3 regions of the Methylocystis sp. genome follow, and region 1 is predicted to be linked to each of the others. Evidence: predicted binding sites of a transcription regulator. Region 1 holds the regulator's gene; each other region holds the start of a gene.
The links. The regulator LexA, encoded in region 1, represses DNA repair genes until DNA is damaged. The targets are predictions, from matches to a motif close to TGTTCNNNNTGTGTTCNG.
Positions count from the first base shown of each region.

Region 2: the regulator LexA is predicted to act here: its motif matches at 1,446-1,463, upstream of AB7I51_RS11280 (ATP-dependent helicase).
Region 3: the regulator LexA is predicted to act here: its motif matches at 1,332-1,349, upstream of recA (recombinase RecA).

Region 1 covers NZ_JBFWVN010000065.1:8,173-11,282, reverse strand. The annotation lists gene AB7I51_RS15620 (hypothetical protein) at 121-327, opposite strand; gene AB7I51_RS15615 (helix-turn-helix domain-containing protein) at 356-916, shown strand; gene lexA (transcriptional repressor LexA) at 1,257-1,967, shown strand; gene AB7I51_RS15605 (ComEC/Rec2 family competence protein) at 2,125-3,110, opposite strand, start outside.
Region 2 covers NZ_JBFWVN010000032.1:26,256-29,365, reverse strand. The annotation lists gene AB7I51_RS11280 (ATP-dependent helicase) at 1-1,397, opposite strand, end outside; gene AB7I51_RS11275 (GIY-YIG nuclease family protein) at 1,637-2,371, opposite strand; gene AB7I51_RS11270 (hypothetical protein) at 2,364-3,110, opposite strand, start outside.
Region 3 covers NZ_JBFWVN010000006.1:61,082-64,191, forward strand. The annotation lists gene recA (recombinase RecA) at 159-1,223, opposite strand; gene AB7I51_RS04535 (DNA/RNA non-specific endonuclease) at 1,665-3,110, opposite strand, start outside.

The DNA.
Region 1 (3,110 bases):
TTCGGCGACTCCGGACGGGCCGGCGACACAGTCGACCCATAGCCAAGCCTTTTCTGACAGCCCGATCAGAGAGGCCGAGGAACTCCGCGACTGTGGCGGTGTCGACCCATTTGCCCGACATCAGGCGGCTTTCCCTTTGAGCGTCGCGGCAACAATGATTTTTTCACGTAGCGTCTTTGCTGCGGGTCCGTTCCTACGTCCCGTCAGGACAGCGGTGGCCCATTGGCGGGTGATCTTGTTTTCCGAACACCATTTCGCCAAAGAGCTTCCCTGCTGTAAGAACCCAATGCGGGCCTGTAGCAACAAGTCTGCGGAAGGATCGCCCATTGTGAGGTGTCTCTAGGATTGCTTCGTTATGCAACCTAGATTGCAAAATGAAATCATGTCAAGAGGCGCGACGGCAAATCCAGCGGAAGATTTTATTGATCGCGTGAAGAAGGCTCTGAACCTCACGCGAGATGAAGACCTTGCTATCCGCCTCAATCTTGGGAAGAGCACAATCGCAACTTGGCGGCGACGGGGGAGTATTCCATTCAAAAAACATGCTGAAATTGAGCAATTAACAGGAGTTAAATATACAGACGTGCTCGTTGAGCGCCTCACGCGATCGAACGAATTATATGATATTTGTCGTATATCTTACTTGAATGCTATTTCTAAACTATTCAATGAAGCAAATAAAGATGAATTAAACGAACTTTCGTTCAGGCTATCAAGGCATGAAGATGCAATCGCTCGGATAATACGGGATAGAGTTTCAGATATAGCCGGTGAACATCTTTCACCAGAGAATGTCGTTGCTTTAGTTCATCGAGCATACAACGGGGACTTCATCAGCCCAATGGAAATCCGTGACATCCTCCAGGCGAATTCGGAAGGTTCCGCAATAGGTTCCGCAATCGATATTGCACAATGAAATGTTCCGCAATGCAAAGCGCAGGAACCCTTTGATATCTAATACATTCCGCCTCCGAACAATATTTCTGAGATGTTCCGCAAGCGGTTCCGCAATACCCGCCGCGCTACCCTATTGCTTTTTCAGTGTTTCTAAGCGTAGCGCGACAAAAAGCGATTTTTCACGCGCGACAAATAATTCTGCCCGCTCCACCGCGATGATCGCTTAACCAAAGCGTGAACATAAGACTTGCAGAACGCAGTGAGAACGTATATCGTTCGTTCATGATTTGTTTAGTTTATCGAGCCAAAAGCTGCAGCGCAGCGAAAATCGACGATTGGGCTTGCAAGGCGGAGCGGCGATGCTGACCAAAAAGCAAAACGACCTGTTGCGCTTCATCCATGAGCGCTTGAAGGAATCGGGCGTGCCGCCGTCGTTCGACGAGATGAAGGACGCGCTCGACCTGCGGTCGAAGTCCGGCATTCATCGGCTGATTCTCGCGCTCGAAGAGCGCGGCTTCATCCGTCGCCTGCCCAATCGCGCCCGCGCGCTCGAGGTCCTGCGCCTGCCCGAATCGGCGACGCCGCGCAGCGCCGTCGGGCGCAGCGGCAAATTCGCGCCCTCGGTCATCGAAGGCAATCTCGGCCGCGTGCGCCCGCTCAATGAGCGTTTCGACGACGAGAGCGATCAGCAGGTCGCCATTCCGGTGATGGGACGCATCGCCGCCGGCACGCCGATCTCAGCCATCCAGAACCGCAGCCATACGATCAATCTGCCGCCCGACCTGCTGATGAGCGGCGAGCATTTCGCGCTCGAAGTGCGCGGCGATTCGATGATCGAGGCGGGAATCCTCGACGGCGACACCGTCGTCATCAAGAAGCAGGACAACGCCGACACCGGCGATATCGTCGTGGCGCTGATCGACGATGAGGAAGCGACGCTGAAGCGCCTGCGCAAACGCGGCGCGTCGATCGCTTTGGAGGCGGCGAATCCCGCTTACGAGACGCGCATCTTCGGTCCTGACCGCGTGCGGATTCAAGGCAAGCTCGTGAGCCTTTTGCGGAAATATTAGCTGCGGCGCGTTTTGGCGAAGCCTGTCATTCCCGACGCGCGCTTTGCGCGCGATCGGGAATCCAGAGCAACTTCACCATTCATGCCTTTGCCCCTGGATTCCCGGTCAAGCCTTCGGCCTGCCGGGAATGACAAAACAAAGAGCATGCAGCGCGTCTCTATTCGAGCGGCTCCATCGCGCGGGCGTCTTCCTCATTGCGCTCTTCATCGCTGAGCGGCGCAGGGAACGCCGGCTTGCTCCGCTGGCGCGGCGCGGGCGACCATGGCCGGTCCTCGTCGACGGCGCGCGCCGTCGTCCATTCAACTTCCGCACCCTTGAAGCGTAGCGACACCGCCCCCGTTTCGCTCAGCTTGCGGCGATCGATCACGATCGGCGCCGCGCATCCTAACGGCGCATAGAGCGGCGTGATGACGACGGCGGCGCGCGCGCAGTCTTCAATGAAGGCGCCGCGCTCGGCGACGAGCGCGACGAAGCGACCGTCGATCGACTTGGCGACGCAACCTAAATCATCGCAGGCGACGCCGCCCTTCGCGTCCGAGGCGAGGCGCGCATCGCCGTCGGCGCGCAGCCATTGTTCGGCGGCGAAAGCGCTCGGCCTTTGTCCCAAGACCGCAAGCTGTCCCGACGACAGGCGCAGCGCCGCCGATTCCCCGGTCGCCGGCGCGGCGAGGTCGAACGGCGCGCCGCCCGTCGCACCCATCAATCCAATGAATGCAAGAGGAATGGCGAGGGCGCGCCAAGCCCATGTTCGCCACAAAACGAGCGACAACACCGCAAGCGTTAGAAAAATAATCGCCCAGGGCGCGAAGGCTTTGACCGGCAGGCTCGCGCCCGGGGCGCTGGCGATGAGCCCCGCGAGATAGGTCACGAGGTCGATGCCCATTTTAAGGTAGCGCCAGACGAATCCGTCGAGGCCGAGTGGATAGAGCGCGGCGCCGAGAAGCGCGCAGGGAACCGCGAAGAATTCGATGATGGCGAGCGTCAGCGGATTGCCGATCAGCACATAGGGGCTGAGCTCATGAAAATCATTCGCCATGAAGGAAGCGGTCGCCGAGGTCGCGCATAATGTCGCGAAGATCGCCGCGCCGGGCCCGTGCAACAGGCGTTCGACGACGCTTTCACGAAGCGCGCCCCACCATGTTC
Region 2 (3,110 bases), on a different contig from region 1:
GGCGGCGGCGGAATGTCCGCAAGAGCGGACAACGGATCGGCCTGTTCCGCCATCAGGTCGAGGACGCGCTGCGCCGACGACGGACCCACGCCCGGCAGGAGCTGCATAAGGCGAAAGCCGGCAACGCGGTCGCGCGGATTCTGCGCGAATCGCAGCAGGGCGAGCAGGTCCTTGACGTGGGCGCTGTCGAGGAATTTCAGCCCGCCAAATTTGACGAAGGGAACGTTGCGGCGCGTCAGCTCCAGTTCGAGCGGGCCGCTGTGATGGGAGGCGCGGAACAGCACGGCCTGTTGTTGCAGGCGCACGCCGATTTCCCGGTCCTCCAAGACACGCTCGACGACGTAGCGGGCCTGGTCGGCGGCGTCAGGCACGGTGACGATCCGAGGCTTCTCCCCTGACCGGCGTTCCGTCCAGAGGTTCTTGGTGAAACGCTCGCAGGCGAGTTCGATCACGCCATTCGCGGCGGCGAGAATCGGCTGCGTCGAGCGATAGTTGCGATCGAGGGTGACAACGTCGGCCGGAGGGCTGAAGGCGTTCGGAAAGTCGAGAATGTTGCGCACGGTCGCGGCGCGGAAGGAATAGATCGACTGAGCGTCGTCGCCGACGACGGTGAGGCCGCGCCCCCCGGGCTTCATGGCCAGCAGGACCGAGGACTGTAGACGGTTCGTGTCCTGATATTCGTCGACCAGGACGTGATCGAACCTTCCGCCGATTTCCTCCGCGAGAGCCGGCTCGCCCAAGGTCTGCGCCCAATAGAGCAGCAAGTCGTCGTAGTCGAGAACGTTCTGCGCCTGCTTGGCGGCGACATAGGCTGCGAACAACTCGCGCAGCTGAGCGCCCCAGCCGGCGCACCAGGGAAAGAAACCTTCGAGAACGTCGTCGAGCGGCGCCTCCGCGTTGACGGCGCGGGAATAGATGGCGAGGCAAGTCCCCTTGGTCGGGAAGCGGCTCTCCGTCTTCGAGAAGCCGAGCCCGTGCCGGACGAGATTCATGAGATCGGCGGAGTCTTCCCGATCATGGATCGTGAAATCGGGATCGAGCCCGATTTCACTGGCGTACTCGCGCAACAATCGAGCGCCGACCCCGTGAAACGTTCCCGCCCAAGCGAGCGCCTCGGTCATAATTCCAGCGCTCGCTCCCAACGCCTCTGCGCAGATGCGCTCGACGCGCCGCGTCATCTCGGCCGCCGCCCGGCGGGAGAAGGTCATCAGCAGGATACGACGCGGGTCGGCGCCGTTGACGATCAGATGCGCGACGCGATGGGCGAGGGTGTTGGTCTTTCCGGACCCGGCTCCCGCGATGACAAGGAGCGGCCCGCCGAGCACACACTCCTTTTCGCGGACGCCGTGTTCGACGGCCCGCCGCTGTTCGGGGTTGAGTCTTTCGAGGTGGGCCACGGGTGACGCTCGCGAATCGGGGCAGAGCTAAGGGGATGACTGAACCACATTTCTCGTTTTGTTCGCAACGCCCCGACGTTATGAAAAAAGGGCGCCGCTGCGGATTTGGCTTCGCCGACGCGCCTCCGGACCACGACTCGCGTGCTGATGCGGCGACGTCGAATTTGTGTTTGACAAATCATATTCGCATAACGTTGATTATAGAAGTAAAACAATGTGTTATGAAGATTTTGCACGAGCTAAATGTCTTCGTCACCGCCACGTCCGACAGACGCCGCGCCGCCCAGCGCATCGTAACGACGTGCCGCAAGCCACTGGAGACGCAACGCTTGGGTTTGCAGCACGCGGCGGAGGCCTCCTTGCACTTTTCGTTCCGCAATCACCTGCGCAAGACGCGATATAATGAGCGCCCTTCGGGCGATCCTGAAGTCCGGATGGGATCTTAGCTCATAGACGCGATCCGATACGATTCGACCCCTCAACGATCGCGGCGTCTCCACTACAAGGGATCCGGCCGGCGGGTCCTTTTCGTTCAGGATTGCTTTGAACTCAGACTGCTCAATTGCACGCTGCGTTATCGAGCGCTCCAGGGCATCCAAATGTTGCCGAGCGCTAATGTCTGAGCGGTTGGTCTTTTGAAATTGTGATAGCGGCCACACCTCGATCTCCAGAACCTCAAACGGGTCGAGCACCGACATCGCCACAGCATCAGTACGCTGGTTGGTAAGATGACGGCGGATTCGCGTGCGCAGCATCTCGTTCGTTTGGCCGACATAGATCGGTTCGCCATCATAATCGAAGAATGCGTAAACGCCCCACTTGTAGTGACCGACCTTGGACAAATTCCCTGAACCATCATCGAACGGCGTATCCAGAAACCTCGTCAAGTTGGCCCGCAAATCTTCCGTTTCAAATGGAGGAAAATTCACGAAGTCCGGGTTACGCGGCGCGCGGTGATCGGAGTCGTTAGCCACGTCGGATCGCCGTCATCTCAGAAGAGTGCTGAACAATTCCACCACGTTTGATGGTCGTACGCCGCATCGTCTCTTCTCCATGAAACTCAATATCAAAGCTTACATGGTTGAGCTCGTCATCACGGCCCCCAAAGCACGAATGAAACGCATCAAGAATTTCGACGTTTGATAGTGACTGAGCGGCGACCCATAGATTGTCGGCAGACGGAATCGAACCAGGTAAAAAATATATGCACGGTGGCGGCGAGCAAAATGGGCCGATAAGCGTCCTTCTGTCGACCTCACTATCCAACGCCACCTTTGGACAAGAACGCCCAATAGTTCCACACATCATGTCCCATATGATCAACCCGTCAACGAGTTGGTTGCGCGCGATGATTTCGGCGCTGATGCGCGTATGAACGCCGGACCAAGTATTACGCCGAGGGTCGGCGCCAACATTGGTGCATAAGTTCCAAATGACGAATTCGTCGGCGCTGCTCGGACGCTGGAAAAGCTTGGTGTTATCGCCATCCAAGCAGCCCTTCAAATCTATGATCGCGATGCGCCCGCTCTTTAGTTTCACAACATAGTCATGCAGAACGCCTCGCCTTGTGCGATCCCAACTCGCGATAAAACCGCGATCTTCCATGTGATTGAGAACATGCTGGACGAATTCTCGCTTTTCTCGCATCGTCGCCGAGAATTCGCCGCGTACCTGCTGAATGGCGCCTCGGAATATCGGCGAAGCGTAGAAATC
Region 3 (3,110 bases), on a different contig from region 1:
GCGGCAGGCGGCGCCTTCGCGCGTGCGCGATATGACAGTTTCGGCGGCAAACGGCAATGGCGGGAAACGCGCCGAACGATCGGCGCGCGGCGGTCGTTGGTCGCGACATACCCGAAGCCGCGGTCAGGCGAGATTCGGCCGAGAGTCGGCGACGAGGCCTATTCCTCGTCGTCCTGCGCCGCTTCGAGAATGCGTTCGGCGATCAGCCCGGCGTTTTCGCGGATCGCCTGTTCGATGCGCTGCGCCGCTTCGGGATGCTGCTTCAGATAAGTCTTGGCGTTCTCGCGGCCCTGGCCGAGCCTCTGGCTGTCATAGGAGAACCAGGCGCCGGATTTCTCGACGACCCCGGCCTTGACGCCAAGATCGATCAATTCGCCCATCTTGGAGACGCCTTCGCCATACATGATGTCGAATTCCACCTGTTTGAACGGCGGCGCGACCTTGTTCTTGACCACTTTGACGCGGGTCTGGTTGCCGATCGTCTCGTCGCGCTCCTTGATCGCGCCGATGCGGCGGATGTCGAGCCGCACCGAGGCGTAGAATTTCAGCGCATTGCCGCCGGTGGTCGTTTCGGGCGAGCCATACATCACGCCGATCTTCATGCGGATCTGATTGATGAAGATGACGAGCGTGTTGGAGCGGGCGATCGAGGCGGTGAGCTTGCGCAGCGCCTGGCTCATCAGCCGCGCTTGCAGGCCGGGCTGCACCTCGCCCATCTCGCCCTCGATTTCCGCGCGGGGCGTCAGCGCCGCCACCGAATCGACGACGAGCACGTCGACGGCGCCGGAGCGCACCAGCGTATCGGTGATCTCTAACGCCTGCTCGCCGGTGTCGGGCTGGGAGATCAGCAATTCCTCGAGATTGACGCCGAGCTTGCGGGCGTAGACCGGATCGAGCGCATGTTCGGCGTCGACGAAAGCGCAGACGCCGCCCGCCTTCTGCGCCTCGGCGATGACATGGAGAGTGAGGGTGGTCTTGCCGGAGGATTCCGGCCCGTAGATTTCAACTACCCGGCCGCGCGGCAGGCCGCCGACGCCAAGCGCGATGTCGAGCCCGAGCGAGCCGGTGGAAATCGTCTCGATCTCGACGGCCTTCTGGTTCTTGCCCAGCCGCATGATCGAGCCCTTGCCGAAGGCGCGCTCGATCTGCGACAAAGCGGCGTCGAGCGCCTTGGTCTTGTCCACGGACGTCCCTTCCACGAGGCGGAGGTTGGCTTGGCTCACGGCTGAAAATTCCTTCTGGCACGGTTACGTAGGCGCAGGCAATTGCTGCGAGGGCGCCAGCGCGTAAGCGGCGAGGGGAGAATGGCCGCGCTTGACCCTGACGCCAAATGTGCATGATTTGTTCTTTTTTGCCAAGTTCTTTTTTGTTCATAACGGGCGGGAGCCGTCGCCTTAGAAGGCGAACGGGCGCACTGGACGCAAAGGCGCAGAGCCGCATTATCGGCCGGCTCGCCTTGTCAAATATCGCCTCGGTCGTTTTGGAGTGCGCCGCCTCTATAGGAGTCGCGCCACTCGAGCGCTCGCGAAACGCGCCACCTTACAGCCGGCGTTCCCGGCGTCATGCCGCGCTTTCGCGGAATCGATGGCGCTCGCTTTCCATCGTCCCGCGACGACCGTGCTCCGTCCGACGACGATCGCCCATCCGCTGGCGCAGGGCGGAACCTAAATTCGAATGTCGCTAAAGGACTCGATGCGACGGGCGCCGACCGTCGCGGCTTCCTCTCTGTCCGCGTCCATCAACGGTCCGAAGTCCAGCTGCGTCAGTTTCGAAATGTCGGCGACCGACACCTGAAACACTTTGACGTCCTCGTCGGTGAATCTTTCTTCGATGCGATCAATGTTCAAAATTAAATTTCGCTGGCTCATGATGAACGCCAGGATTTTGAGTCCGTCATCCTCCCTGGTGACGAGAATTTTCCAAAAATACTTTGGTATGGGGAGGCCCCCAAACTTCGGATCCGTATGCGCGGGAGCGTTGGGATCGGGCAATTGGCTTCCCTCCGCGTCCGGCCCGTCGAATATTGGCCCATTCATGACGATGCCCTTTTCGCGATTGCGCAGCAATGTGTCGCGCGTGTAATCCTCAAGACCGAGCCACAATCTCCTTCCCTGATTGAACGAAAAGAATTGCGGCGAGCAATTGGTGAAGTGGAAAGAGTCGTTGCCGTGCTCTTTCGCTTCGTCGACGCTGCTCCCCCATGTCGCGTCGAGCCGCCGAACCAGATGGCCTCGATCGAACGGATTGGCGGTCCGGTCGGCCTCGAATGTCGATTGCCGGCCATAAAATTCATTGCCGGTCTGAAATGCGGCGTCGATCCGCGGATCGAAAAACCAAGAATCGCCCATGCGCCTGCCGACATCTTGCTGCTCGCTTGCGTCGATGTTGACGACGCTGAAAAATGCGAGCTTTCGCCGCTTGTTCATAACGACGCTGTAATTGAAATATTTCAGCTCCGACTGCGCGGCTTTTCCCTTGAGGGTCGCGACCTCCGATTTCAGAGAAGCGGGGATTTTTGGAAGCGGCACGCTAAATTTGCCTGAACCCAGAAAATTCGGCTGATATCCAGGCCGCGAGCCCAAGGTGGTTTGATCGATTGTCACCGCCTCCACGGTCAATGCGTCCAGAGCTGGGACGGGGATCGCATCGGCTTTGCCGGTCTCGACGGGGCTAATGGTCGCTTTCGGACTGGTCGCCGCCAATCTGCGTAGCTCGATCGGGATACGAAGGGGCACGACAAGGGAGGCTGTTTCGCCGTCGTCCTCGATCCACATTTCGGCGCGTTCGTTCTTCGCGGCGATTGGCGCCATGACAGACCTTTCGATCGTCGCTTGCGCGCGTTCTCCGCTTTCCAGCGCCGCCTTCACGAGAGGATGCGAACCCATGGAGGCCTTAAGGTCCGCAACAATTGAACTGACCCGCGCGCCTTCATTCGCGATCCAGTCGATCGCCGTTTCGTCCCTCGTCTGGTTCCAGACCGTGCCGTCGATGCAAAGGATTTCTCCTTTGGCGTTCTTTTTCGGGACGCCGCTGTGATGAAGCGCGACGACCTGCCAAAAGCGATTGAAGGCGGGCGATCCTGACGATCCGCTCGTTGTGTCGGTCATATA